DNA from 4 places in the Ramlibacter sp. G4-7 genome. Region 2 is predicted to be linked to each of the others. Evidence: predicted binding sites of a transcription regulator. Region 2 holds the regulator's gene; each other region holds the start of a gene.
The links. Region 2 encodes LexA, which represses DNA repair genes until DNA is damaged. Its sites were predicted from a motif close to ACTGTATNNNNATACAGT; they were not measured.
Positions count from the first base shown of each region.

Region 1 (7,206 bases), on a different contig from region 2:
GCGCCGCGGCCTCCCAGACCTGCTGGCGCCTGTGGCCCGCAAGCGATTGCAGCGCGTCCGCTGCGGCGAGTGCGTTGAGGTCCTGCACGTCGAGCTGCGCGCGCAGTGAGAGGTCTTCGACGGATTCGAACGGGCCCTGCTCGCGCGCTTGCACGATGCGACGTCCTGCGGCTTCGGAGAGCGAGCCGACCATTCGAAGACCGAGGCGGACAGGGGGTCTCCGATGGGGGTCGGATTCCAGTTGGCTCACGTCACTGCGGGATGGATCCGCAATGCATTCGGCCTGCGATTCACCGGCGGATGGATCCCGGGTTGGCGCCGGGAGGAAATGCGGGGGAGGGAAATTGGAATCTGACCCCAATTTGGAGTCCCAGTCCGAATGCGAAACATCCGGCGGCAAGACCTCCACGCCATGACGCTGCGCATCCTGGATCAACTGCGCCGGCGCATAGAAGCCCATGGGTTGCGAATTGAGCATCGCGGCGAGGAAGGCCTCGGGCTCGTGGCATTTCAGCCAACTGGAGTCGTAGGCAAGCAAGGCGAAGCTGTAGGCGTGGCTCTCGGGAAAGCCGTATTCGCCGAAGCCGAGGATCTGCTTGAAGATGCTTTCCGCGAAGGCGCGGCGGTAGCCCTTGGCCAGCATGCCGTCGATCAGGCGGTCCTGGAACTTGTGCACGCCGCCATGCCGCTTCCACGCGGCCATCGAGCGGCGCAACTGGTCGGCCTCGTCGGCGGAGAAACCGGCGGCGATCATGGAGATCTGCATCACCTGCTCCTGGAAGATCGGGATGCCCAGAGTGCGCTCCAGCGCGGGCTTGAGCTCCTCGCTCTCGTACGCGATGGATTCGCCACGGCGCAGCCGCTCGCGCGACTTCAGGTAGGGATGGATCATTCCGCCCTGGATCGGCCCCGGACGCACGATCGCCACCTCGATGACCAGGTCGTAGAAGACCTGGGGCTTGAGCCGCGGCAGCATGGACATCTGGGCCCGGCTCTCGATCTGGAACACGCCGACGGTGTCCGCCTTGCAGATCATGTCGTAGGTGGGCTGGTCCTTGTCGGGAATGTCGCCCAGCCCGAACGGCGTGCCGCGCCGGATGCTGACCAGGTCCAGGCAGCGCCGGATCGCCGTGAGCATGCCCAGCGCCAGCACGTCCACCTTCATCAGCCCCATCTCCTCCAGGTCGTCCTTGTCCCACTGGATCACCGAGCGGTCCTTCATCGCCGCGTTCTCCACGGGCACCAGCCGCGTGAGCTTGCCCTGCGTGAGCACGAAGCCGCCCACGTGCTGCGAAAGATGGCGCGGAAAGCCCATGAGCTCCTCGCTCAGCTCCATCCACAAGGAGACCGACTTCTGCGCCACCTCGACCTGCAGAGACGCGGCCAATTCGCCGATTTTCTGCACCCGCACCCCGCGCTCGTCGAACCAGAAATGGTCCTTGGCGAAGGCATCGACCAGCACCTCTGGGATGTCCAGCGACTTGCCGACGTCGCGGATCGCCGAACGCGTGCGGTAGCTCGCCACCACCGCTGCGATGGCCGAACGGTCCCGCCCGTACTTGCGGTAGATGTACTGGATCACCTCCTCGCGCCGTTCGTGCTCGAAGTCCACGTCGATGTCCGGTGGCTCCTTGCGCTCGCGGCTGATGAAGCGCTCGAACAGCAGGTCCGACCGCGCGGGGTCCACGGCGGTGATCCCCAGGCAGTAGCACACGGCGGAATTGGCGGCCGAGCCCCGGCCCTGGCACAGGATCTTCTGCGAACGCGCAAAACGCACGATGTCGTTCACCGTCAGGAAGAACATCTCGTAGGCGCAGTCGGAGATGAGGTCCAGCTCACGCACGAGCTGGCGCCGGACGCGCCAGGGCACGCCTGCGGGATACCTCTGCCGCGCACCTTCGATGGTGAAGCGGCGCAAGGCCTGGCGCGGCGTCAGTCCCGCCGGGACTGCCTCCAGCGGGTACTGGTACTTGATCTCCTCCAGGCTGAAGCTGCAGCGGTCGGCCACTTCCAGGGTGCGTTCCAGCATGTCGGGCGGATAGAGGGAGGCCAGGCGCATGCGGTGGCGCAGGTGCCGCTCCGCGTTCGCCTGCAGCTCGAAGCCGCAGGCGGCCACCGGCTTGCCCAGGCGCACGGCCGTCATCACGTCCTGCAGCGGCTTGCGCGACCGCGCGTGCATGTGCACGTCTCCAGCGGCCACGAGCGCAACGCCGCTCGCCTCGCCGGCACGTTGCAGGTCCTGCAGCCACAGGTCGTCGGATCCATCCAGCAGCAGTTCCGCCGCCAGCCAGAGGTGGCCGTCGAAGAAGCGCCGCGACCAGTCCAGCCGTTCGCACAGATCGTGCAGCGGCAAGCCACGGGCTGGAGACAGAAGCACCTCGCACCCGGCGAGCATGGAAAAATCGCTGGCCTCGCGCGTGCAGACATAGCTGCCCTTGTCCGCCACCCGCCGGGCTGCGGTGATGAACTCGCACAGATTGCCCCATCCGATGCCGTCGCGCGCGAGCACCACGAGGCGGAAGCCGTCCAGCGCGAACTCGGCGCCCAGCAGCAGCTTGAGGTTCAGCTTCTTCGCTTCTGCGTAGGCGCGCACCACGCCGGCGACGGAACATTCGTCGGTGATGGCCAGGGCGGTATATCCGAGCTCGTGGGCGCGCTGCACCAGCTCCTGCGGGTGCGAGGCACCGCGCTGGAAGGAGAAGTTGGAGAGGCAGTGCAGCTCCGCATAGTCAGGCAACCAGGACATGGCTCGCCTTCATGCGTAGATGCCGTGCAGGAACCACTGCGCGTGTTCCTGCTCGGCAGAAAGCCGTTCGCGGAAGATCCACAGCAGGCCGGCCTGTTCGCTGCGGGCGATGAAGTAGTCGCGCACCACCGGCGTCTCCACCTCGCAATTCCACCAGCTCGTTTCGATGCGGCGTGCGCGCGTGAGCAGTTGCAAGGCGCCCTGGTACCAGGGCTGGTCGCCTTTGACCTGCAGGCCCAGCGGCTGCGTGAGCAGCCAGGGAGGAAAGAGCACGTCCTCCGCCCTCCCCTGTGCCGGCCCGGATGCGTGTGCGGACAAGGCGGGCACGCACTCCTGCATGGCCTCGGGCCTGTGGTCCTCCCTCGGCTGCAGCAGGGTCACGTTCTGCTCTCCCAGCCGCACGCTCAGGCGCTCCACCAATTGGTGCAGCCGCTCGCCCTGCTTCTGGTCCTCGGGAAGCAGGCTGGTGGTGAGCCCGCCCCAGGGCACGGTGTCCAGCGTGCGCAGGCGCAGGTGGTTGGCGGGTGCCGAGATCGTCGTGCGTCCGAGACGCTCCGCAGCCAGTCGCCGCAGGTGGCGCATGTCCTGCGTGGGCTGGGCGGTGCGCAACTCCATCTTTTCCGTGGCCGGCAGGAGCTTGCCGTCGATGCGGCGCAGGTCCAGGGTCCACTCCAGCTCGAAGGCCAGCACGCCCAGGTTGCGCCCCTGCAACCAGGCTTGCAGCCGGTTCAGCAGGTGCGCGCAGGCGAGCAGCAGTTCCGGAGCGGAGGTAGCGAGCTCCGGCAGTTCCTGGTTCTCGTCGAACACCGCCGGCAGCGTGAGCCATTCGTAGCGCTCCGGCTGGTCGCCCCAGGCGCGGTCCAGCGCAGCGAGCAGCTCGCTGCCGAAACGGCGGGCGACGCCGGCCCGCGGCAGGTCGTGGAATTCGCCCAGGGTGGTGACACCGACGCGCTCCAGGGTGTCCACGTACTTCTGCGCCGCAGTGAACGTGGACAAGGGCAAGCCCCCGGGTACGGCGATGGGCAGGCTCTGCCCCTTGCGTTGCAGGCGCAGCAGCGACAAGGCGACCAGGGACGTCGGCCCCGCAGCCCAGGCAACGAGTCCACTCGTGCGCAGCAACCTGCGCAGCAGGCGCTTGCGCCCGCCGAACAGGCGCTCCGAGGCGCCCACTTCCAGGAGCAGGGCCTCGTCGACGAAAGCGACGCGTGGGGTGAACTGCAATGCCCGCCAGCCCCACGCCTTCGGATCGTCATGCGGCGACGGTTGCAGGGCGATCCAGTACATGCGATCCGGTCGTGAAGGTCTGGGGCAGCAGTCGGCGGTCCTTGCGGGCCCCCAGGAGGGAAGACAACATCTGCGGCTGCGCGCGCAATACGATCGGCTCCAACAGGGGCGGGCCGCGGCGCTTGAGCACCACCACTTCCAGCGTTTCGGTGCCTTGCACCAGCAGACGCAGCCGCGCGGGCGAGGACTGGTCCCGCACCTGCAAGGGCCGGAACAGCACCAGCAGCTTCTGCCCGGCCTGCGCACACAGATGCAGGCGGCGCAGTTCCTCCGCGCGCGCGCGTTCCACCCATGCAATCACCGCACTCACGTCGGCGCAGCGCAAGGCCTGCTCCGCGGCCCAGAGCCGCGATGCGGGCCGCTCGGCCTGCACGCACAACAGGCGCTCGGGGGCAATGCCTTGCGCGCGCAGGCTGGGACCGAAAGGCTGGTAAGGTGGCTGCACCAGCACCGCAGGATCACCGCCCGCGATGGCTGCTGCCAGGCCCGCGCCCAGCAACTGCCAGACATGCTGCTGCCCCTCGGCCTGCAGCACCTCGACCAGGCTGCCCACGGGCCAGCCCCGACCCGGCAGGTTCGCATCCAGCGCCGCATGCCCGGTGGATACCGTCCGCTCCTGCGCCTGCGCGAGCTCCCTGCCGCGCCACACATGGGGCAGTTCGGGGACGGGCAGGTTCAGGGCAGTCATGGCAGGTACTGTTTGTTTATACAGTATCTTTCCTGCGGCTGGAATGCCTTGCGACCTCCCCGCCCCGAAGGCGTGGCGATTCCGTTAAAACTGCCGGTCGGCCCGCGATGGGCCCGCCGCCCTGGAGACCTCGTTGTACCGGCTCTTCGAAAAACTCGTTCACCCTTACCCGGAGGAGATCCCCCGGGACCTGCCCAAGGGCTTCTTCTCCTTCGTCTGGGCCTGCACGGCCGGGCTTCGCCCGTTCCTGCTGCTGCTGGCCATCGTGAGCGCCGCCATCTCCACCTGGGATGCCTGGCTGTTCGCCATCCTCGGCCACGTCGTCGACTGGGTCAGCCAGACACCGCGCGAACAGCTCTGGGCCCAGGAACGCGGGTCCATGATCGGGTTCACGCTCCTGCTGTTCGGCAGCGTCGCGCTGGTGGGCTTCCACACCTTCCTGAAGCACCAGGCGCTCGCCATCAACTTCCCGCTGCGGCTGCGCTGGAACTTCCACCGCATGATGCTGGGGCAAAGCCTTTCGTTCTACTCGGACGATTTCGCCGGCCGCATCACGACCAAGGTGATGCAGACGGCCCTGGCCGTGCGCGAGATGCTCTTCACCGTGATCGAGGTGGTGATCGCCATCGGCGTCTACTTCATCACCATCCTCGCGCTGGCGGGCAGCTTCGACACCCAGCTCATGCTGCCCTTCGTGATCTGGCTGGCCTGCTACGCCGCTTCCTGCATCTACTTCGTGCCGCGGCTCGCCCGCGTGGGCAAGGCGCAGGCCGATGCCCGCGCCATGATGACGGGTCGCATCACCGACGCGTACACCAACATCTCCACGGTCAAGCTGTTCTCGCACACGCACCGCGAGGCCGGCTTCGCGCGCCAGGCCATGAGCGAATTCATGACCACCGGCTACCGCCAGATGCGGCTGGTCAGCGGCTTCGAGATCGTCAACCACACGCTGGTGGTGTCGCTGATCGTGGGCGCTTCCGGCTTCGCGGTGTGGCTCTGGACGCAGAACCAGGTCGGCGTGGGTGCCGTGGCCGCGGTCACCGCCATGACCTTGCGCGTGAGCAGCATGTCGCACTGGATCATGTGGGAGATGGCTTCGCTGTTCGAGAACATCGGCACCATCCAGGACGGCATCGTGACGCTCACCCGCCCGCGCCAGGTGCTGGATGCGCCCGATGCGAAGCCGCTGGAGGTGTCGCGCGGCGAGGTGCGCTTCGAGGACGTGCGCTTCGGCTACGGCAAGCCGCAGCCCGTCATCGAGGACTTCGACCTGGTGATCCGGCCCGGCGAGAAGGTGGGCCTGATCGGCCGCTCCGGCGCCGGCAAGTCGACGCTGGTGAACCTGATGCTGCGCTTCTACGACATCGAGGGCGGCCGCATCCTGATCGACGGGCAGGACATCGCCCATGTCACGCAGGACAGCCTGCGCGCCAGCATCGGCATGGTCACGCAGGACACCTCGCTGCTGCACCGCTCCGTGCACGACAACATCAGCTACGGCCGTCCCACCGCGACCGAGGAAGACCTGGTGCAGGCGGCCAAACGCGCGCACGCCCACGAATTCATCCAGAAGCTCACCGACCCGCAAGGCCGCGTCGGCTACCAGGCGCACGTGGGCGAGCGCGGCGTCAAGCTCTCCGGCGGGCAGCGCCAGCGCATCGCCATCGCCCGCGTGATGCTCAAGGACGCGCCCATCCTGCTGCTGGACGAGGCCACCAGCGCCCTCGACTCGGAGGTCGAGGCTGCGATCCAGGCCAGCCTGAAGGAGCTGATGCAGGGCAAGACGGTGATCGCGATCGCGCACCGCCTGTCCACCATCGCCGCGCTCGACCGGCTGGTCGTGATGGACCAGGGGCGCATCGTGGAGCAAGGGACGCACCGCGAGCTGCTCGCGCAAGGCGGCCTGTACGCGAGCCTGTGGGCGCACCAGAGCGGCGGCTTCCTCGGCGAGGACACCGAGGAGGAAGCGGTGCATGCCTAGGCGGCTGAGGCCGGCGGACTTCATGGGAAACGCGCCGGACATGGCGCGCGCCCTCATCGGCGCCGTGCTGCTGGTGGACGGCGTGGGCGGCCGCATCGTCGAGACCGAGGCCTACGACCGCGAGGATCCGGCGTCGCACAGCCACTCGGGCCCGACGCCGCGCAACAAGGCGATGTTCGGCCCGCCGGGGCGGGCGTACGTCTACCGCTCGTACGGCATCCACTGGTGCCTGAACTTCGTGTGCCGGGAGGAAGGTCACGGTGCCGGGGTGCTGATCCGGGCGATCGAGCCGCTGCGGGGGATCGAAACGATGTGCGAGCGGCGCGGGATGCAGGACCTGCGGCTGCTGTGCGCCGGGCCGGGCCGGGTCGGCCAGGCGCTGGCCATCGTGCACGACTTCAACGGCCACCGGCTGGACCACAAGCCCTTCGAAGTGCTGGCGGCCGAGCGCGACTACGACGTGGTGGTGGGTCCGCGGATCGGCATCAGCAAGGCCGCGGACGT
Region 1 covers NZ_JBYNTT010000009.1:171,574-178,779, reverse strand. The annotation lists gene AC3EGR_RS14445 (error-prone DNA polymerase) at 1-2,746, opposite strand, end outside; gene AC3EGR_RS14440 (Y-family DNA polymerase) at 2,756-4,030, opposite strand; gene imuA (translesion DNA synthesis-associated protein ImuA) at 3,996-4,718, opposite strand; gene AC3EGR_RS14430 (ABC transporter ATP-binding protein) at 4,852-6,702, shown strand; gene AC3EGR_RS14425 (DNA-3-methyladenine glycosylase) at 6,695-7,206, shown strand, end outside.
Region 1: the regulator LexA is predicted to act here: its motif matches at 4,726-4,743, upstream of imuA (translesion DNA synthesis-associated protein ImuA).

Region 2 (7,206 bases):
GGTGCACGTGAGCGATGTGGCACCGGGCCCGGGCGTCGACACGCCCGAGGACCTGGAGCGCGTACGCCGCCATTTCTCCTCTGGCCGATAAGCCGCGCGCACTCGCGGCAGTAAGTTCCACGCAGGGGGTGCGTGCTATCCTCTGCAGCAACAGGTGCGACGGCCGCGCGGGAGGCGCCGGCCAGCAGTGCCGGAGCGAATCCAAAACTTCCGAGGACCCCCGATGAGACTGATCCTGTTGGGCGCGCCAGGCGCCGGAAAAGGAACACAGGCCACCTTTCTCTGCCAGAAATACGGCATCCCGCAGATCTCGACGGGTGACATGCTCCGCGCCGCCGTGAAGGCGGGTACGCCGCTGGGGCTCGCGGCGAAGAAGGTGATGGATTCCGGGGCGCTGGTCAGCGACGAGATCATCATCGGCCTGGTCAAGGAGCGCCTGGCGCAGCCGGACTGCGTGCGCGGCTTCCTGTTCGACGGCTTTCCGCGCACCCTGCCGCAGGCCGACGCGATGAAGAACGCGGGCGTGAAGATCGACTGCGTGCTGGAGATCGACGTGCCCTTCCAGCAGATCGTGGATCGCATGAGCGGCCGCCGCTCGCATCCCGCCTCCGGCCGCACCTACCACGTGAAGTTCAACCCGCCCAAGGTGGAGGGCAAGGACGACGTCACCGGCGAACCGCTGATCCAGCGCGACGACGACCGCGAAGAGACCGTGCTCAAGCGGCTCGAGGTCTACGCCGCGCAGACCCGGCCGCTGGTGGACTATTACACCAACTGGGCCAAGTCCGATCCGCAGAATGCGCCGAAGGTGCGCCGGATCGATGGGCTCGGCAGCGTCGAAGAGATCACCGCCCGCGCGCTTACCGCGCTCGCCGACTGCGGCGCCTGATCAGGCCGGGCTGGAACGCAGCCCGTAGGCCTTGCCGTCCACGTAGAGATACTCCGCGCGCAGCACGGCCTCCTTGTCGCCCTGCAAGGTGTAGCCGAGCACGCCGACCGTCGCGCCCACCTTCACCGGCGTGATGCGCCACGATTCCATCCGCGTCAGCGGCGCCAGCTCGATCGTCCAGCGGCGGTCCTTGCGCGCGGGCGCGGTGGCGCGTGCCAGCAAGGCCTTGCCGTCGACCGGAGCCGATTGCGCGGGGATCTCGCGCGTGGCCAGGTCACCGGGCACCTTGTAATCGGGCGGCAGTTCCACTTCCAGCTCCACGTGCGGGTTGTGCCAGCGCACGGCGACCACCCGGCCCTGGACGAACAGGGGCCGGTCCTGGTCGAAGCTGCTCCAGCCATGGTGCGCGCGGGCGGCGAGAGGCCACGCGAGCGCGGCCAGCAGACAGGTACGGCGGGTCGTCATAGGCGGTCCTAACGGTAGGCGATCCAGCGGCCGCAGGCGAGCACGGACAGCCAGATCAGGGTGGAGAGCACGAGCTGGGCGCGCGCGGCGGTGTCGCAGCGCGCGATCGAGCCGCGGCGGTGGAACCAGGCTGCATTGCACCCCGCCGCGAGAATCAACGCCATCTTCAGGGTGAAGGCGCGGTTGGCGAGCAGTTCGGTCGGCTGGCTCGCGAACATCAGCGCACCGCTGCCGGCGGCCAGGGCGAAACCGGAGACCGCAATGCCCAGCGCCAGCCGCGCAAGGGGCTGGACCGGCAGGGCCACCCCGCTGCCGAAGGCGCGCAGCTCGAGCAGCACGAGGTTGCCCAGCAGCAGCGCGATACCGAAGATGTGGATCATCTCCAGCACGGGGTACGCCCAGGCGTGCGACTGCAGGCCCGCGAACATCAGGCCATCAGCTCCAGCAGCAAGGCGATGCGGGCCTTGACCGGCGACAGGCCCTCGGCCGCCGGCAGGCGGCTGCCCGCATGCGGCACGATGCGCCCGAAGGGACAGCGCGTCGCGCGCCGCACCGCCACGCCCGCGGCTTGCGCACGCAGCAGCGCGTCTTCCAACGCGTGGTGCACGGTTCCGTTGCCGGTCGCCGCGACGACCAGCCCTGCGACGCCGTCGCGCACCAGCGCGTCCACCATGGCGCCACCGGCGCCGGCGTGGCTGGTCACGATCTCCACGCGCGGCCACCCCTCGGCCGCGGCGAGCGCGGCTACGGCCCGCGCTGGTGTTCCGCCAGGCCACGGACGGAGCACGCGCAGCCGCCCTTCTTCGACGAAGGCCAGCGGTCCGCCGTCGCCGGAGGAAAACGCATCGAGGCGGTAAGGGTGCACCTTCTGGACGTCCGCGTGACCGTGCACGGTGCCGGCGAAGAGCACGCACACGCCGCTCGCCCCGGGCCAGGCCGCGACCACGAGCGCGTCCGTGAGGTTCTGCGGCCCGTCGGGCGCCGCGGAGCTGGCTGGCCGCATGGCGCCGGTCAGCACCACCGGCTTGGCCGGGGCGAGCAGCGACTGCAGGAAGAACGCGGTCTCCTCCATCGTATCGGTGCCATGCGTGACCACGAGGCCGGCGACGTCCTGTTGCGCCAGCCAGTAGGCGCAGCGCTGCGCCAGGCTGCGCCACACCGCGAAGTCCATGTCCTTGCTGTCGACGTTCGCGACTTGTTCCGCCTGCAGCGTGCACCCTGCAGGCACCGGCACGTCCGCGAGCAGGTCCGCCACCGCGAGCTCGCCAGCCTGGTAGCCGACGTTGTCCGAGGACGATCGGGCGCGGCCCGCTATGGTGCCGCCGGTGCCCAGTACCACGATTCTTCGCTGGCTCACTTGCATTCCCCGCGAAACTGTTCAAAAATACAGATACTGGATATCAACACAGTAACCCTCCCGCCGCAGCCCCAGGAGCCCGCGTTCATGGAAACACCGAAGCTGACGCCCCGCCAGCAACAGATTCTGGACCTGATCCAGAGCGCCATCGCGCGCACCGGCGCACCGCCCACGCGCGCCGAGATCGCTGCCGAACTCGGGTTCAAGTCCGCCAACGCGGCCGAGGAGCACCTGCAGGCCCTGGCGCGCAAGGGCGTCATCGAGCTCGTGAGCGGCACCTCGCGCGGCATCCGGCTCCAGAGCGATGCGCTGCGGTCCATCCACGAGTCGCGCATCAAGCAGTTCCAGCTGCCGCTGCAAGGCCTCGCGCAACTCGCCTTGCCGCTGGTGGGCCGCGTGGCCGCCGGCTCGCCCATCCTGGCGCAGGAACACGTCGACCAGACCTACTACGTCGAGAGCGGCCTGTTCCAGCGCCGGCCCGACTACCTGCTGAAGGTGCGCGGCATGTCCATGCGCGACGCCGGCATCATGGACGGCGACCTGCTCGCGGTGCAGTCCACCCGCGACGCGAAGAACGGCCAGATCATCGTCGCGCGCCTGGGCGACGATGTCACGGTCAAACGCTTCCGCCGCAACAAGCACCTCATCGAACTCCATGCGGAGAACCCGGACTACCCGACCATCGTCGTGGAGCCGGGCGAGCCCTTCGAGGTGGAGGGCGTGGCCGTCGGCCTCATCCGCAACACCATGCTCATGTAACCCCCCGCGGTGTCCGCAGGTGGCAGGCGTATGGCGAGGCATCGCCATCACCCTGCGGCCGCCGCATGTCCAGACCAATCCTGCCTGTGCCCTCGTCTACAAGGAGCTGTCACATGGCAAATGCATTCACCGTCCCGCTCGCCAACCTGTTCGCCTCGCTGCAGGCGCTGCTGGCCTGCCTTGCACCGCGACGCCGAGGCACCGCACGCGCTGCCGATCGCCCGCCGGCACAGCGCCCCGTCGCCGCGAAGGTCACGCCGCTGCGCGTCGTGCGCGTGGTCGAGCCCAGCGCGGCGCGCGCCGATGCCGGGCGCATGGTGATCTCCGGCCGCCTGGCCGACGTCTGTGCAGAGCTGGACCGGCTCGCCGCGCTGGAAGCCGGCAACGAGGCCGGCCTGCCACGGGCCGTGGGCTGGCGTTGACGGCTCAGCGTTGCGCGCCCACCAGGTAATCCTGCTTGCCGATGTCCACGCCGTTGTGCCGGAGGATGGCGTAAGCCGTGGTCACATGGAAGAAGAAATTCGGCAGCACCCAGGTCGTCAGGTAGGCCTGCGCCGTCATGGTGCGGGTCTTCTCGCGCCCGATGGGAAAGGTGATTTCCTTGTCTTCGGTGCCGTCCAGCTTGCTCGCGGGGACGGTCGCCAGGAAGTCCAGCGTCTTCTGGATGCGGGCCTTCAGCTCGGCGAAGGTGGTCTCGGTATCGTCGAACTTCGGCGCCTCGATGCCGGCGATGCGCGCCACACCCAGCTTGGGGCCGTCGCAGGCGATCAGGATCTGGCGGGTGAACGGCAGCATGTCGGGAGCAAGCCGGGCGCCGGCCAGCACCGACGGGTCGAACTTGCGGGCCTCGGCGCTCGCCTCGCCCTTGTCGAGGAGGTGGCTCAGGTTGCGCAGCATGTGCTGGAACACCGGCACGCTGGCCGAGTACATGGATAAGGGCATGGAACAGGTCTCCTGGGGTCGAAAAGCACGGATGCTAGCGCCGCCGCGGCCGGCGCGCCGCGGACCGCACGGCAGCCGAGGCACAATCGAGGGAATGAACATCGTCATTCTCGATGACTACCAGGACGCGGTACGCAAGCTCCAGTGCGCGTCCAAGCTGGAAGCCTACCCCGCCAAGGTCTTCACCAACACCGTCAAGGGCATCGGCCAACTCTCGGTGCGCCTGCGCGACGCGGACGTGATCGTGTTGATCCGGGAGCGCAGCGCCATCACGCGGCAACTCGTGGAGAAGCTTCCGCGGCTCAAGCTGATCTCCCAGACCGGGCGCGTCGGCGCCCACATCGACATCGAGGCCTGCACCGAGCGCGGCATCGCGGTGGCCGAGGGCGTGGGCTCTCCCATCGCGCCGGCGGAACTCACCTGGGCGCTGATCATGACGGCGGTGCGCCGGCTGCCGCAGTACATCAGCAGCCTCAAGCACGGTGCCTGGCAGCAGTCGGGGATGAAATCCGCGTCCATGCCGGCCAACTTCGGCGTCGGCACGGTGCTGCGTAGCAAGACCCTGGGCATCTGGGGCTACGGCAAGATCGGCCAGCTGGTGGCCGGCTACGGCAAGGCCTTCGGCATGCGCGTGCAGGTCTGGGGCAGCCCCGAGTCGCGCGCCCGCGCCGAGGCGGACGGCCTGTCGGCCGCGCCCAGCCGGGAGTCCCTGTTCACCGACAGCGACGTGCTCAGCCTGCACCTGCGCCTGAACGAGGACACCTTCGGCATCGTCAAGCTGGAGGACCTCAACCGGATGAAGCCCACGGCGCTGATCGTCAACACCTCGCGCGCCGAACTCGTCGAGCCCGAGGCGCTGATCGCCGCGCTGAACCGCGGCCGCCCCGGCATGGCGGCGATCGACGTGTTCGAGAGCGAACCGATCCTGCAGGGCCACGCCCTGCTGCGCCTGGAAAACTGCATCTGCACGCCGCACATCGGCTACGTGGAACAGGAAAGCTACGAGCTGTATTTCGGCGCCGCTTTCGACAACGTCGTCAACTACATCCGGGGCACGCCGACGAACATCGTGAACCCGGGCGCGCTGCAGGTACGTCGCTAGGGGCGATGACGAAATGACAAGATGAGGGAATGACTGCCAGCACGCCCGAAGTCGTTCCGTCATCGACGCGCAGCAAGGTCAGTCCGTCGGCACGGCCGGAGGCCCTGCCCGCCGTGCTCTGGCCGATGCTGTTCGGCAACTTCGTGATCGGCACCGGGGTGATGGCGGTACCGGGCACCCTGAACGAGATCAGCTCCAACCTGTCCGTGTCGGTGGCGACCGCCGGCCAGCTGATCTCGGCGGGCGCCGTCCTCATGTGCGTCGGCGCGCCCCTGTGCGCGGCGCTCGTCGCCGGCTGGGACCGCCGCCGGCTGCTCGCCTTGTCCATGCTCTGGTACGCGCTGCTGCACCTGGCGTGCGCGTTCGCGCCCAGTTTCGCCGCGCTGCTGGCCCTGCGCGTGCTTGCGCTGCTGGCCCCGGCGATCTTCACGCCGCAGGCGGCCGCCTGCGTGGGCCTGCTGGTGCCGCCGCAACAGCGGGGCCGCGCCATCACCTTCATCTTCGTCGGCTGGTCGGTCGCGTCGGTGCTGGGGATGCCGATCGCCGCCTATGTCGGCGGCACGGTGGGTTGGCGGGCCGCCTTCGGCGTCGTCGCCGCCCTGAGCCTCGCCAGCGCCCTGTGGGTGTGGGTGGCGATGCCCGACGGGGTCACGCCGCCGGCCTTGTCGCGCGCCGCCTGGGCCGAGACCTTCCGCTCGCGCGCCCTCATGACGACGGTGCTGGTCACCGTGCTCTATGCGGGCGGGCAGTTCGTGCTGTTCTCCTACTTCGCGCCCTACTTCAGGCAGAAGCTGGGCGTCACGCCGGGTGCGCTGAGCCTGTTCTTCATGTGGTTCGGTGCCTTCGGCCTGCTGGGCAACATGCTCATGGCGCGCTACATCGACCGCATCGGCGCGCCGCGGGCGATCATGGCCGGCATCGCCCTCATGGCGGCGAGCATGCTGCTGTTCCCACTGGGCACCACCCTGTGGCTTGCTGCCATCGTGAGCATCCCCTGGGCGCTGGGCTGCTTCTCGTCGAATTCGGCGCAGCAGGCCCGCCTCGTCGGCATCGCGCCCGGGCTCGCCGCCGCCTCGGTGGCGCTGAACTCCTCGGCGATGTATGCGGGCCAGGCCCTGGGCGCCTCCACCGGCGGCTGGCTCATCGAAGGGCCGGGGATGGACGCGCTGCACTGGGCGGGCCTCGCCGGACTGCTGGCCGCCATGGCCGCCAGCGCACTGGCCACGCACTACACGCGCCGCGGCGTCTGAAGCGTCGGCGCCATCGCCATCCGGCACGGCTGGGTTCGCGAAACAAGTTTCACCATGAAGCCCTGCGGCGGGCACCGATAATCGCCCGATGCAGACCCGTTACAAGACGATAGGCGTGGCCGGGGCCGGCGCCATGGGCCGCGGCATCGCACAGATCGCCGCGCAGGCCGGCAGTACCGTCAAGCTGTACGACACGCAGCCCGAAGCGGTGCAGCGGGCGATCCAGGAACTCGGCACCCAGTGGGACCGACTGCGCGAGAAAGGGCGGATGGACGATGCCGCGGTGCGGGCCGCCAAGGAACGCCTGCAGCCGGCGACCTCGCTGCAGGACCTGGCCGACTGCGAAATGGTGGTCGAGGCCATCGTCGAGCGGCTGGACGTCAAGCGATCGCTGTTCGGCCAGCTCGAAGGCATCGTCGCAGCCGACGCGGTGCTCGCCACC
Region 2 covers NZ_JBYNTT010000006.1:47,283-54,488, forward strand. The annotation lists gene kdsB (3-deoxy-manno-octulosonate cytidylyltransferase) at 1-91, shown strand, start outside; gene adk (adenylate kinase) at 224-889, shown strand; gene AC3EGR_RS09965 (DUF6152 family protein) at 890-1,354, opposite strand; gene AC3EGR_RS09970 (hypothetical protein) at 1,363-1,782, opposite strand; gene AC3EGR_RS09975 (asparaginase) at 1,782-2,717, opposite strand; gene lexA (transcriptional repressor LexA) at 2,799-3,470, shown strand; gene AC3EGR_RS09985 (hypothetical protein) at 3,584-3,892, shown strand; gene AC3EGR_RS09990 (DUF1993 domain-containing protein) at 3,897-4,412, opposite strand; gene AC3EGR_RS09995 (D-2-hydroxyacid dehydrogenase family protein) at 4,507-5,514, shown strand; gene AC3EGR_RS10000 (MFS transporter) at 5,544-6,764, shown strand; gene AC3EGR_RS10005 (3-hydroxyacyl-CoA dehydrogenase) at 6,853-7,206, shown strand, end outside.

Region 3 (7,206 bases), on a different contig from region 2:
GAGCGGCTGCAGATCATCCTGGCGCACGAGCGCAGTGGCCGCAACCCCGGCGGCTCGCCCGACTACCTGCCGGCGCTGCAGCGGGACCTGATCGCGGTGATCAGCAAGTACGTCAAGATCGATCCGACGCACCTGAAAGTGGACGTGGCGCGGCAGGACAACCTGGAAGTGCTCGAGGTGAAGATCGAGCTGCCGGAACTCGGCCGCTAAGCCAGGCCTGTCAAGAATGACAGGATTGACATTCGCCGCCTGTCAAGCGATAAAGTACGGATGAGCAGTCCCGTCGTCATCCGCGTCACGCATCGCTATAGCGCCTCCGCGGAACGGGTGTACGACGCCTGGCTGACCCCCAACCAGGCTTCGCGCTTCCTGTTTCGCACGCGCACGGGCAACGTCATGCAGTGCGAGATCAACCCCGAGGTCGGCGGCGGCTTCACCGTCATCGACCGGCGCCCTGCCGCCGACGGTGACGAGAGCGTGTTCGACGTGGTGCACATGGGCAAGTACGTCGAACTCGATCGCCCGCGTCGCATCGTCTTCGATTTCAGCGTGCTGACCTTCGGCTCCGAGGACCCGACGCGCGTCACGGTGGACATCGCCGCGGTGAATCCCCAGGTTTGCGAACTGACCCTCACCCACGACATGGGCACGAGCGAGCATTCGCGCATGGTCGAAGACTCCAGCCGCAAGGGCTGGACGAACATGCTGGCGCTGATGGAGCGCGAGCTGTTCCCCCGTCGGGTCGGCGTGCACCTCTGAGTGCCCCTTATCCGCGCTTCAAACTCCTTTACCCGTTGCGTCGGAACACCACTGTCAACGACAGTGCTGGCGTCGCGTTGTGGGTAGCAGGAGAATTCCGCAACATGACCTTCGCCATCGACTCGTTCGTCACAGGCAGCGTCGTAGCGGCCTCGCTGGAGCCGCAGGCCTCCATCGGTTTCGACCCGGTGCTGCGCCGGCTGCTGGTCGGACAGCAGTTCTTCATCAAGCTCGCCGACGGCCGATGGCGACCCCAGGGCTGCCAGCTCGGTCTGGGTTGTTGCTGCTTCGAGTTCAGCGACCTGCGCGACCCGCACTAAGAACAAAGGGCTGCTTTCGCAGCCCTTCTTCTTTTCCGGGCGCCGCTCCCGAAACCGGCATTCCTCAAACGGGGAATGGCGAAATGTGTGACGCAGCATTAAGAATAGTAACTGCGTGCAACACAGGAGCAGAACAATGGCATCTCGCGCCGGGCGCCTCGCGTCCACCCTTTTCCTTCTCGCCGCCCTGGCGGGCTGCAACACCATGCCCACCAACAGCGGCGGCGTCGCCCCGGTGGACGTCAACCCCCAGGTCGGCAGCCCGATCCGCGGCGTCGGCATCGAGGGCCGGGACATCATCAGCATGTCCGACCAGATGATGCGCGACATGCTCGCTTCCCGCCGCCTGATGCAGCGCAACCGGGACGGCCATGCCCCCCGGGTGATCGTCGATGCCGGGGCCTTCACGAACGACTCCTCGCAACCGATCAACCGCAACATCATCACGGACCGCCTGCGCGTTTCCCTGAACCGAGCCGCCGATGGCAAGCTCACCTTCGTCGGCCGCCAGTACGCGGCGGCGGTCGAATCCGAGCGGCAACTCAAACGCACCGGTGTCACCGACGTCGGCACCAAGGGCATGACCAAGGGCACCCTGGGCGCGGACTTCCGCCTGGGCGGCCGCATCACCACCCTGGACCAGCGCTCGCAGCGCACCGGGATGATCGGCCGCTACACGCAGATCACCTTCGAGCTCTTCGACCTCGAAACGAGCGAGATCGTCTGGACCAACGTGTACGAGATGGAACGCACGGCCTCCGACGACGTGATGTACCGCTAGCCCGCCACTCCCCAGGAGCATCCATGCGCAAACCTCTGGTTCGTGCGGCGCTCGCGTGCGCCGTCCTCGCCCTCGCTGCCGGCCCCGCCGCCGCCCAGCTGGGGGACTTCTTCAAGAAACTCCAGGACATGGCGCCGGCGGCGCCGGCCCAGGCCCAGGCCCCGCAACCGGGGGCGGAGATGGACCGTGCCGCGGTGAAGGAGGCCGCCGCCGCCTTCGCCGCCCCGCACGAGGAATGGGCCCGGCCGCTGATGCTCGCGCTCTACGAGCAGGGCGAATGGGGTGCGGTGCTGAACCTGCAGCGCCTGGGCCTCGCCGCCATGGAGCACGGCCGGTTCAACCTGGCACGCAAGGCCTTCGACGAGGCGATCGCGCGCGTGGAGGAGATCTACGCCGGCGACGCCAACGCGGAAAAGGCGCGCAGCCTCTTCAACGGCGAATCGGTCAAGGACTTCAAGGGGGAGCCCTATGAGCGGGCCATGCTCTATTACTACCGCGGCCTGCTGTACGTGCAGGAGGGCGACTTCCAGAACGCCCGCGCCGCCTTCCTGGCCGCCGACCGGCACATCACCCTCAGTTCCGCCGAGTCCGCCGTGTACCAGAGCGACTTCGGCCTGCTGAAGTACCTGGCGGGCTGGGCCTCCTCCTGCGACAACGACCGCGTGCGCGGCGAGCACCTGGTGGAAGAGGCACGCGCCATCGACAGCAAGATCCAGTCGCTGGAGAAGACCCCCGGTGCCGCGCTGGTGCTGGTGGAAAGCGGCCCGGCGCCGGTGAAATGGGGCGATGGCCAGTACAAGCACATCCTGAAGTTCAAGCCGGGCACGGGGCCCGACACCGTGCCCAGGATCCGCACCTCCGCCGGACGCACGGTGGGCAACCTGCCGCTCGCAGGCGATCTGGTCTACCAGGCCACCACGCGCGGCGGCCGGGAAGTCGACGGCATCATGGCCGGCAAGGCCAACTTCAAGGGCAACGCGGCGGCGGTCGGCAACGTGGGCGTCACCGTGGGCACGCAGGCCGCGATGATGGGTGCCGCCCTGGGCGACGGCCGCATGGGCGGTGTCGGCCTGGCCGGCATCTTCATCGGTGTCGCCGCCAAGGCGATCGAGGCCTCCGCCAATCCGGCCGCGGACGTCCGCGCCTGGGACACGCTGCCGGCCCGCATCCACCTGTACTCCGCGGCACTCGACGAGCGGGCCGCACCGCGCCCGGCCGCTCCCGCCGGCAAGGCGCCGACGAAGCTTGCGGTGAAGGGAGGCGGCCCGCTCGCGAACGCGAAGGTCGCGCCGGCGGCGGTGGCACCGCGCACCCCGCCCATGCTGCTCGTCGAAGACAAGTCCCAGCCGATGCCGCTGGTGACCGTGCAAGGACGCTGTTCCCTTGCCTGGGGCCGCGCCGACGCGGCGACCCCCGTCGTGCAACCCGTCGACGAGAAGTTCAACCCCGAAAGCAGCCGGGGCGATCGCAACAAGGCCCTGCGCCAGATGCTCGAGACCGAGTTCGTGGCCGGCAAGTGAGGAGGAGGAAGAAACCATGAACACGACCAAGATCCTGTGTGCCGCGCTGCTCGCCCTGGGCGCCGCCGGCTGTGCCACCGACTCGCCGCCGCTGGTGGTCGAATGCGTGCAGAACACCAATCCCTCGCGTCCGGGTCCGGCGCTCGTCGGCCAGTCCTATGGCCTGCAGATGACGGCCATGCCGCTCAACAGCGTGCAGTACGGCTCGCACCACGCCTCTCAGCTCATGGCGGTGCAGAGCCTGTTCTCCGAACGCAGCCCCACCGACACCGTCCAGGTCACGGCGCGCTTCGTCTCCTGCGCCGACCGGCCGCAGGTGGTGCGCGTGCGCACCTCCTTCCTGCGCGCCAGCCAGGCGCCGGCCGAGGCGCCCAGCGCGTGGAAGCAGGTCTTCCTGGAGCCGCGCGCGACCGCCGTCTACACCGAGCTGTCCATCTCGCACGACGTGGCCAACTACCTGATCGAGGTGGCGCAGTGAAGCCGCGGCTCGCAGCCCTGAGCACCGCGGCACTGCTCGCCGCGGCGCCGGCGATCGCGCAGTGGCGCGAAGGGCAGCTGCCGGTCGCCACGCCCGAGGCCACGCCCGCTGCCGCACCGGCGCCGGACGCAGCGATGCCATTCGCCCGGGCTTACGCCGCCGCGGGCCGGCCACGGGTCGTGCTGATGTGGAACCGCGATCTGAGCGACCAGTCGGCAACGCAAACCATGAGCCGGAGCGAGACGCGCAATGCCAACCGCAGCAACGGCGCCAGCGCAGGCGGCCAGAGCTCCAACGCTTCGGACAACACCTGGGTGCACACCTCCGGCACGGTGAAGACGGGCGACCCCGCGCGCAGCACGCGGCTCGCCGAACGCGATGCGGCGATGCTGGAGCGCGCCTTCGTCGCGGCGATGGGCCGCGCCGGCATGCGCTTCGTCGATCGCAACGTGGTGATGCGCACCACGGCCGCCTCGCAACACCGCGGCGGCGGCGACCAGCAGCTGATCGAAACCGACGCGCTGGTCAAGCACGGCGAGATGATCCTGGAAGTCCTGCTGGTGGAGGACCGCGACGCGCCCCTGGGCTACGGCTTCGACGTGCGCGCCAAGGACCTCAAGGGCGGCTACAACATCGTGAGCGTCTACAGCCGCGCCGTCCCGCAACAGGCGGCTCCTGCCGCGGGCCGGTGGCAAGCCGGAACCGAGGGCTACGAGTACAAGCAGACCGCCGCGGTCACCGGCGTCAACGACATCGCCGACGCGCTGGCCAAGGACGTCATGCGCGAGATGAGCGTCGCCTTGCGGCGCTGACCCGCACGGTCGTCATCCTGCGGCATGGCACGCCGCCATGCCATCCCGGGGCGTGATCCGGGATCCATGGGGCGCCTCAGCCAACGCCCCATGGATCGCGGCGCGACGCCGCAATGCCGTGGATTCGGTTGCCGACCTACATCCCCCGCTTGTTCCCTCCGCGCGCTTCCTTCATCGGCGGTTGCTGCGACGTCGTGCCTTGCGTGGTGCCGCGGCGCATCTTGGCCTGGTTGTTGCCGATGTGATCCTCGCGGTCGTGCCGGCTGGAGGCCGTGCGGCGCCCCTCGTTGGTCTGCGTCGCCTTTTCCTCGCCCTGCTTGTTGGTGTCGTTTTCGACCTTGCCGGTGTGGCCGGCCTGCTTGTCCTGGGGGTTTGCCTTGTAGCGATGGGTCATGGTCTTGCTCCTTCTCGATGGGGTGCGTTGCAGGGTGGGCTCCGCCGTGATGCCTTGAGTTCATCCATTGGAAAGCCCCATGTCGTCGACCCATTCTGGGAAGGAGCGCCCCCCGGGCGTGTCGGACGTCTTCCCCTTGGCCTGGAGCTTTCGGCATGCGCCTACATGCTGGCGGCGACCGGATCCAGATACTGTGCTTATCGACAGTCAGGAGTCCACATGACCGACAAGCAAACCCAATCCAAGGCCGAGGAAAGCAACATGCGGAAGGACCCCGAGCACTGGGTCACGGGCGACGAGCCCATGACCGGGGCCCAGCGTTCCTACCTGCACACGCTCGCCGAAGAGGCGAAGGAGGATGTCGAAGACGAGCTCACGAAGGCCGAGGCATCCCGCAAGATCGACGAACTGCAGGAGAAGACGGGCCGCGGCACCTGAGGCATCAGGCGCCCGCGCCCAGGGGCTGCACCCCGATCAGCACGCGGTGCAGCCAGAAAGCGAACACGGCCCAGGCCACCACGCCGATCAGCACCGTGGTGACGGTCCCCTGGACCTTGCCCTTGACGTAGACCGTGCTGGTCTCGCGGTCCCGCTTGCGCGCCGCGCGGAAGTCCAGCACCGCCCACAGCAGGAAGGACCCGAACAGCACCAGGTCGGCCAGCGTGTTGTTCGCCAGCAGGTGCCCCAGGGCCCAGGCCTTCACGCCCAGCACCATCGGGTGGTGCAGCCGGTGCTTGATTTCGTTGTGCGGCACATAGGCCGCCGTGACCAGGATGAAGGCCAGCAGGGTGAGGAAAGCCGCAACGTGCCGCATGCCCACCGGCGGCACGCCCCACAGGGCCACCGGCTGCTGGCGCGCCAGGCCGTACCCCCACACGATCAACGCGAAGCCGGCCACGGACACCAGCGAGTACGCGCCCTTGAACGGCCGCTCGCCGACCTTGGCGACCGTCGCCGTACGCCAGTCGTCCGCGAACACCCGCGTCGAATGCGCACCCAGGAACAGCACCAACCCCAGCACGAGCAGCAGCATCGCCAAGCCTCCATCCACTCCGAGCGGCGGATTCTGCGCCAAACGCCGCACCGTCCCCAAGGCCCGAGGTCGCCGCACCCGGAATGTTGTCCGCGGTGGTTTCCCTGAATTCCTTTTTCAAAGGTAGTCGTAGTAGCTAAGGGAGGCCCTGCCGTGTGGACAACCCGGTTTTTCCCCTTTGCCGTCAGGCACTTGCGTGCGATGGACCACTGTGTGTAGGACTGCGTCGGTGGTGTCCTACAAACATGAACAACCTGGCCGAAACGGCCGAGCATGTGGATAAGCACCCGGTTGTGCGAAAACGCTCCACAGGCTTGTGCGCCGAAAAAAAATTTTCGGCCGTCTGCCGGATGTCGTCGTGCGGCCACGCGACGCAGAAAGTGCTTGTCGGATCGGCGCTGCGCGTGCAGCATCGCGCCCCTCGAACGAATCTGTTCGAGCAGCGTCAGCAAGTTTGCACGGAGGTGGTGAGCAAGGCGAACCCACCGCCAGAGCGACGCGCGAAGCGCCAGGCGCACGACGAACTCAGGAAGCGGACCGCGGCCAGCGTTCCGCTGGCGCCGCTAGGACGGCAGCTTCATCAGCACCGTGCGCAGTGCCGGATCCAGCAGATCCGGGTCCCGTGGACGCGGGGACCTGCTCTTGAAGCGCAGGAAGTGCTCCGCCTGCTCCGGACCGAAGCCTTGGCCGGCCGCGGCGAGCGCATAGCGGCTGCCGGACTGGGTGTGGGCCAGGGGCATGTGTTCGCCCTGCGCGAACTGCACGCGCACGATGGGGGAGGTGATGATCTTCTTGCCGTTGGAGCGGCTCGTGCCGTCGTGCAGCAAGCCGACGATGCGGTCGTGGCCGACCACGGACCATTCCGTGATCGTCGGGAGGGGGCGCTCGGCGCGAACGAGGCGCTGCCCGGGATGGGCCGGAGCTGCGTCGGCGGCGGAGAGTGGGTCGGGGGTCACGAAGCGTTCTTGTTGTTGGAGCAATACAGCTCGAGCTTAAGGCATTTCCCTAGGCGCTGCGAGTGACCCGAAAGGCTCAACGCCGCCCACGCAGCAGGATTGCAGCGACGCCACCGGCGCCGAGCGCCGCGACGGCCGCGGCCAGGTAGACCG
Region 3 covers NZ_JBYNTT010000003.1:81,328-88,533, forward strand. The annotation lists gene minE (cell division topological specificity factor MinE) at 1-210, shown strand, start outside; gene AC3EGR_RS05355 (SRPBCC family protein) at 271-759, shown strand; gene AC3EGR_RS05360 (hypothetical protein) at 864-1,079, shown strand; gene AC3EGR_RS05365 (penicillin-binding protein activator LpoB) at 1,216-1,860, shown strand; gene AC3EGR_RS05370 (COG3014 family protein) at 1,884-3,380, shown strand; gene AC3EGR_RS05375 (hypothetical protein) at 3,397-3,858, shown strand; gene AC3EGR_RS05380 (hypothetical protein) at 3,855-4,670, shown strand; gene AC3EGR_RS05385 (hypothetical protein) at 4,807-5,064, opposite strand; gene AC3EGR_RS05390 (DUF3072 domain-containing protein) at 5,284-5,502, shown strand; gene AC3EGR_RS05395 (NnrU family protein) at 5,507-6,097, opposite strand; gene AC3EGR_RS05400 (hypothetical protein) at 6,661-7,053, opposite strand; gene AC3EGR_RS05405 (MFS transporter) at 7,130-7,206, opposite strand, start outside.
Region 3: the regulator LexA is predicted to act here: its motif matches at 5,255-5,272, upstream of AC3EGR_RS05390 (DUF3072 domain-containing protein).

Region 4 (7,206 bases), on a different contig from region 2:
GGATCGGATTGGCTTCCACGAACAGGTGCTTGTGCAGCGGCATGAGCTGGAACTGGATCTCCATGGCGCGCCTGGCGTCACCGGCGATCGCCGCCACGCACAGCTCGTGCATCTGCCTGGGCGCGACGTTGGCCGTCACGCTGATGTTGCCCTGGCCGCCGCACAGCATGAGCGCGACGGCGCTCGGGTCGTCGCCCGAGTACACCGAGAAGCCCTTGGGCGCATCGCGCAGCAGCCACTGGGCCCGCTCGATGTTGCCGGTCGCTTCCTTGATGCCGACGATGCCTGGCACGTCCGCCAGGCGCAGCACCGTGTCGTGCTGCATGTCCGCCACCGTGCGGCCGGGGACGTTGTACAGCACCATGGGCAGGTCGCCGGTTTCCTCGGCGATCGCCTTGAAGTGCCGGAACAGGCCTTCCTGCGTGGGCTTGTTGTAGTAGGGGACGACCTGCAGCTGGCAGTCGGCGCCGACCTTCTGCGCGTACCTGGCCAGCGCGATCGCCTCCACCGTGGAGTTCGCGCCGCAGCCGGCCATGATGGGCACCCGGCCGCGCGCCTGTTCCACGGACACGCGGATGATTTCCTCGTGTTCCTCGACGTCGACGGTGGGCGATTCGCCCGTGGTGCCGACCACGCCGATGCAGTCCGTGCCTTGCTGGATGTGCCAGTCGACGAGCTTGCGCAGCGTCGGGTAATCGACGCTGCCGTCCTCGTGCATCGGCGTCACGAGCGCCACGATGCTGCCTGTAATCGGTGTCATGGGGTTCTTCCCGGGAATGGAGGATTCTAACTAGAGCAGGTAACGGGGAGGCGGGGGGCCGTCCGGCGCGCGCACGGCGGCGATCCGCTGCAGGTAACGGGGCGGGTGGTCGAGGAAGCCGTCCTCGTAGGCCACCACCCGCAGTCCCGGGTAGGCCTGCAGCAGTTCACCGTGCGCGAGCAGGAAGTCGGGACGCGCCGGCTTGCCGACCGTCTCGTTGCCCTGTGCGAAGGTCTCGTGCAGCAGCACGCCGCCGGGAGCGACCACCCCGGCGATCGGGGCAAAGAGAGGGCGCCAGAGGTAGTTCGTCACGATGACCGCGTCGAAGCTGCGGCCCGCCAGCGGCCAGGGGCCGTTCTCGATGTCGGCCTGCAGCGTCTCGGCCACGCCCTGCAAGGTGGCGAGCGCGTCCGCATCGCGGTCCACGCCCAGCACGCGGTGGCCACGCCGGGCGAAGAAGCGCGCGTGCCGCCCGCGCCCGCAAGCCAGGTCCAGCACTGTGCCGCCGGCGGGCACGAGGTGGGCAAAGCGGGTGATCCAGGGGGAAGGTTCTTCGGTACCGTGCATGGCTCTTTTTTCCCGTTCCGGGGGAGGGCAGGGTGGGCGCTATCGGGGGCGCACGTCTTCCTTGAGCGCCTTCAAGGCCATGTTCTCCACGAGCGATGGGGCGACCAGCTTGATGAAGCGTCCCAGCTTGCCCTTGGCCGTCATGACGATGTCGCGCTGGCGGCGCTCCATGCCCTCGACGATGAGCCGGGCGCATTCTTCGACGCTCATCGCGTCGTCTTCCTTCAATCCGCTGGAGCCGGCGGCCTGGCCCCGCGCGTCGTAGCCGCGATGGCGCAGGTTCGTGCGGACGACACCCGGGTACGCGATGGTCACGCTCACGCCCTGGTTCTTCATCTCGGCGCGCAGCGCCTCGAAAAAACCGGTCATGGCGAACTTGGTGGCTGCATAGGCAGAGCGGCCCGGCACGCCCAGCAGGCCCGACAGGGAACTGACGGCGACGATCCGCCCGCGGCTGGCCTTCAGGTGGGGCAGGGCGGCGTGCGTGCACCACACGGCACCCCACAGGTTCACCTGCATCAAGTCCTGGTACCACCGCAGGTCTTCGGCGCGTACGTCCTCGAACAGGGCCTGCGCCGAGATGCCCGCATTGTTCACGAGCGTGTCCAGCCGGCCGAAGCGTTCGACCGTGCGGGCGACGAGTCCGCGGCAATCGGCTTCGACCGCCATGTCCATGGCCACGGTCAGCACCTCGCTGCCCAGCGCCCGGCACTCGGCGGCGACGGCATCGAGCTTGTCCTGGCTGCGGCCCGCGAGGACCAGGGCGATGCCTGCCTTGTGCCTGGCCGCGAGCTGGCGCGCCATCTCGGCGCCGATGCCGTCGGAGCCGCCGGTGATGAGGGTGACGTTCATGGCCGCGGATTGTGAACGCGGCGGCCGGGCTGGCGCAGCCCCTGATGGGATAGGAGGAAACGCCTCGTCACCGGAAGCAGGCCCAGATCATCTCGCTCACCGCCACCATCATGTCGGGCCGCGTGTAAAGCGCGAACACGCCCGCGAGGACGGCCGTGGCGGCCAGCCAGGCCAGGACGTGCTTGGCGCGCGCGCTCATGTCACGCCGGTTGCGGCTGCGCCCGCTCGCGTGCGATCGGCGCCTCGCGCACCGGCAGGTTCACGATCGCCGCGAACACGCCCAGCGCGATCGAGAGGTACCAGACGATGTCGTAGCTGCCGGTGCGGTCGTACAGCAGGCCGCCCAGCCACACGCCCATGAACGAGCCGATCTGGTGGCTGAAGAAGACGAAGCCGCCCAGCATCGACAGGTGGGCCACCCCGAAGATGCCGGCGATGGAGGCATTGGTCACCGGCACCGTCGACAGCCACAGCAGGCCCATCACGGCGGAGAAGATGTAGACCGACAGCGGCGACAGCGGCGCCCACAGGAACAGGGCGATTGCCACCGAGCGGGCCAGGTAGATGAAGGCCAGGATCTTGCGCTTGGCCAGCTTCTGGCCCAGCGCGCCCGCGATGTAGGTCCCGAACACGTTGAACAGGCCGATCAGCGCCAGCGCGTAGCTCGCGACCTGGGGCGACAGGCCCTTGTCCTTCAGGTAGCTGGGCATGTGCACGCCGATGAAAACCACCTGGAAGCCGCAGACGAAGTAGCCGGCCATCAGCAGCTGGAAGCTGGGGTACTTGAAAGCCTCGGCGAGCGCCTGCACGATGGTCTGGTCACGCTTGACCGGCACGGCGCCGCCGCCGAACCCCGGCTCGCGCAGGCCGAAAGCCAGCGGCACCACCACCAGCACCACCAGCGACAGCACCAGCAGCGCCTGCTGCCAGCCGATGCCGCCGATCAGGAAGCCTTCCACCGGCACCATCAGGAACTGGCCGAAGGAGCCGGCCGCCGCCGCCACGCCCATCGCCCAGGAACGCTTCTCCGGCGCGATCTGGCGGCCGATGATCCCGTAGACCACCGCGTAGGTCGTGCCGGCCTGGGCCGCGCCGATCAGGAGGCCGGTGGTCAGGGTGAAGGTGAAGGCATCGGGCGACAGCGCCATCCCCGCCAGCCCCAGTGCATAGAGCGCGGCGCCCATGATCAGCACCTTGAAGGCGCCGAAGCGGTCGGCCAGCATGCCGGCGAAGATGCCGGTCACGCCCCAGGCCAGGTTCTGGATGGCCAGCGCGAAGGCGAAGGTCTCGCGGGTCCAGCCCTGGGCCTGGGTGATGGGCTGAAGCCAGAGGCCGAAGCCGTGGCGGATGCCCATGGAGAGCGTCACGATCATGGCGCCGCAGGCCAGCACCTGCGCCATCGAAAGCTTGCGTTCGGCGGGATTCATGCGCGGACTGTAGCGGGAAGGCCTCACGCAGGCTTGTGCCGCGCCTGACAACCCTGTTGAAATGTTTTGCGGGGATTGATGAGAGTCGCGCATGAATGTAGGCTCCTCTGTACATGCATCCAGTGGCGCAAGACTCGCCGACTACAATCCCCACCCCTATGGCCACCAAACCCTCCGAGTACTCCGAAGGTTCGATCCGCGTGCTGAAAGGGCTGGAGCCCGTCAAGCAGCGGCCCGGCATGTACACCCGCACCGACAACCCCCTGCACGTGCTGCAGGAGGTGCTGGACAACGCCGCCGACGAGGCCCTGGCAGGCCACGGCAAGCGCATCCGCGTCATCCTGCACGGCGACGGCTCCGTGAGCGTGGAGGACGACGGCCGCGGCATCCCCTTCGGCCTGCATCCGGAGGAGAAGGCGCCCGTCATCGAGCTGGTGTTCACCCGGCTGCATGCGGGCGGCAAGTTCGACAAGGGCAAGGGCGGCGCCTACAGCTTCTCCGGCGGCCTGCACGGCGTGGGCGTGTCGGTGACCAACGCGCTGGCCAAGCGGCTGGAGGCCACCAGCTACCGTGACGGCGAGGCGGCGACCATCGTGTTCGCGGGCGGCGACGTCGAGGAAAAGCTGAAGAAGCGCAAGACCGGCCCCGACGACCGCAAGCAGGGCACCACCGTGCGTGTCTGGCCGGACGCGAAGTATTTCGACAGCACCGCGGTGCCGATGAACGAGCTGGCGCACCTGCTGCGCAGCAAGGCCGTGCTCATGCCCGGCGTCACCGTGCAGCTGGTCGACGAGAAGAAGAAGGAAACGCAGACCTGGCAGTACAAGGGCGGCCTGCGCGACTACCTGATGCAGACCCTGACCGGGGACCCGGTGATCCCCTTGTTCGAGGGTGAAGGATTTGCCGACAGCAACGAGAACTTCGCCGAAGGCGAGGGCGCGGCGTGGTGCGTGGCCTTCACCGAGGACGGCCAGCCGGTGCGCGAGAGCTACGTCAACCTGATCCCGACCACCGCCGGCGGCACCCACGACAGCGGCCTGCGCGACGGCCTGTTCAACGCGGTCAAGAGCTTCATCGAGCTGCACAACCTGCAGCCCAAGGGCGTGAAGCTGCTGCCCGAGGACGTCTTCGCCCGTGCTTCCTACGTCCTGTCGGCCAAGGTGCTGGACCCGCAATTCCAGGGGCAGATCAAGGAGCGGCTGAACTCGCGCGACGCCGTGCGCCTGGTGTCCAGCTTCGTGCGCCCCGCGCTGGAGCTGTGGCTGAACCAGCACGTCGAATACGGCAAGAAGCTCGCCGAGCTCGCGATCAAGGCGGCGCAGTCGCGCCAGAAGGCCGGCCAGAAGGTGGAAAAGCGCAAGGGCTCCGGCGTCGCCGTGCTGCCCGGCAAGCTCACCGACTGCGAGAGCAAGGACCTGGCCAACAACGAGCTGTTCCTGGTCGAAGGCGATTCGGCCGGCGGCAGCGCCAAGATGGGCCGCAACAAGGAGTCGCAGGCGATCCTGCCCTTGCGCGGCAAGGTGCTCAACACCTGGGAGGTCGAGCGCGACCGCCTGTTCGCCAACACCGAGATCCACGACATCTCGGTGGCGATCGGCGTCGATCCGCATGGCGCGAGCGACACCAGCGTGGACCTCTCGGGGCTGCGCTACGGCAAGGTCTGCATCCTCTCGGACGCCGACGTCGACGGCTCGCACATCCAGGTGCTGCTGCTGACGCTGTTCTTCCGCCACTTCCCCAAGCTGATCGAGGCGGGCAACGTCTACGTCGCGCGCCCGCCGCTGTTCCGCGTGGACGTGCCGGCGCGCGGCAAGAAGCCGGCCGGCAAGGAGTACGCGCTGGACGAGGGCGAGCTGACGCACATCCTGGACAAGCTGCGCAAGGAAGGCGTCAAGGAAGGATCCTGGGCGATCAGCCGCTTCAAGGGCCTGGGCGAGATGAGCGCGGAACAATTGTGGGAAACGACGCTCAATCCCGACACCCGGCGCCTGTTGCCGGTGCAACTGGGCAAGATGGATTTCACCGGCACCGAGTCCCTGATCACGAAGCTCATGGGCAAGGGCGAAGCCGCCGCCCGCCGCGAGCTGATGGAACTGCACGGCGACGCCGTGGAAATCGACATATGACCCACCCCCGAAGCGCCTTCGGCGCATCCCCCTCGAGGGGGCGCCCCCAGCGGCCCGGCAAAGCCGGTTCCGCGGCGGCAGTGGATCCGGCAGCGCGCTCGTACGCGCCGAGTGCCGTCATGATCGCCATGGTGCACTGAGATGAACGGTGTCGCAGCCGCCGTGACCCGCCCGCACGCGCGCGTGCGGCTGCGCCCCACCATGCAGAGCGACCTGGAGTTCGTGCTGTCGCTCGAGCGCGATCCGGAGAACCTGCCGTACATCACGCCCTGGGAGCGGATCCAGCACGAGGCGGCGATCCGCTTTCCCGACTTCCGCCACTTCATCATCGAGGCGGGCGACGGGCTGGACGCCGGCGGCTTCATGATCCTCGTGGGCTGCCGCAACCAGCACCAGTCGATCGAGCTCAAGCGCATGGTCGTGCGGGACAAGAACCAGGGCTTCGGCCGGGCGGCCCTGCGCGTGGCCAAGAAGATCGCCTTCGACGACCTCGGGGCGCATCGCTTCTGGCTGGACGTCAAGAAGCGCAACGTGCGGGCCAGGAGCCTGTACGACACCGAAGGCTTCGTCGTCGAGGGCGAGCTGCGCCAGGCCGTGAAGGTGCAGGGCGGATACGACTCGCTCGTGGTCCTGTCCATGCTGCAGGAAGAATTCGCCGGCCGCCGGCAAGGCGGCCTGGAGCTGCCCGGATGATGCGCCGCCTCGCCTGCGCCGTGCTGTTCGCCGCCGCGCTGGCAGCGGCGCCCGCGCACGCGGAGGTCTGGGGCTACGTCGACGACAAGGGCGTGGCGCACTTCGCGTCCGAGAAGGTCGACGAGCGCTACGAGCTGTTCTTCCGCGGCGGCGAGAGCTTCGACACCGCCGAGGGCGTGCAGACGCCGCGCGCGGTGGGCGTGCCCACCCGGTCGGCGAGCAAGCTGCTGGCCTACTTCGACATCTCCCCCAGCTACCGGCAGGTCAAGCACCACCTGCGCGAGGCCTCGCGCGAGCAGGGCATCGACCTCGAACTGCTGCAGGCACTGATCGCCACCGAGTCCGGCTTCGACCCCACGGCGGTGTCGCCCAAGGGGGCGGTCGGCCTGATGCAGATCATGCCGGCCACCGCCGAACGCTACGGCGTTGCGGGCGACACCAGGACACCGGTCGCGCGCAAGCTGGCCGACCCGCGCACCAACATCCGCACGGGCTCGCGTTACCTGCGCGACCTGATCCGCATGTTCCCCGGCCAGCTCGAACTCGCCCTGGCCGCCTACAACGCGGGCGAGGGCGCCGTGCAGCGCGCCGGCAACCGCGTGCCCAATTTCCGCGAGACCCAGAATTACGTGAAGACCGTCATGCAGTTGTACGGGATGCTCAAGCCGCCGGCCATGGCGGCCGCGGGAGGCGAGGCGCCGCGGCGCGTGCAGATGGAACTGCCCGGCCCGTCCGCGCGGCGCAACCTGCCGCCTGCCCCCGGCGCCGCCGCGATGCCGCC
Region 4 covers NZ_JBYNTT010000005.1:68,630-75,835, forward strand. The annotation lists gene dapA (4-hydroxy-tetrahydrodipicolinate synthase) at 1-760, opposite strand, end outside; gene AC3EGR_RS08630 (class I SAM-dependent methyltransferase) at 791-1,327, opposite strand; gene AC3EGR_RS08635 (SDR family oxidoreductase) at 1,367-2,179, opposite strand; gene AC3EGR_RS08640 (hypothetical protein) at 2,247-2,378, opposite strand; gene AC3EGR_RS08645 (MFS transporter) at 2,380-3,606, opposite strand; gene AC3EGR_RS08650 (DNA topoisomerase IV subunit B) at 3,765-5,732, shown strand; gene AC3EGR_RS08655 (GNAT family N-acetyltransferase) at 5,874-6,425, shown strand; gene AC3EGR_RS08660 (lytic transglycosylase domain-containing protein) at 6,425-7,206, shown strand, end outside.
Region 4: the regulator LexA is predicted to act here: its motif matches at 3,713-3,730, upstream of AC3EGR_RS08650 (DNA topoisomerase IV subunit B).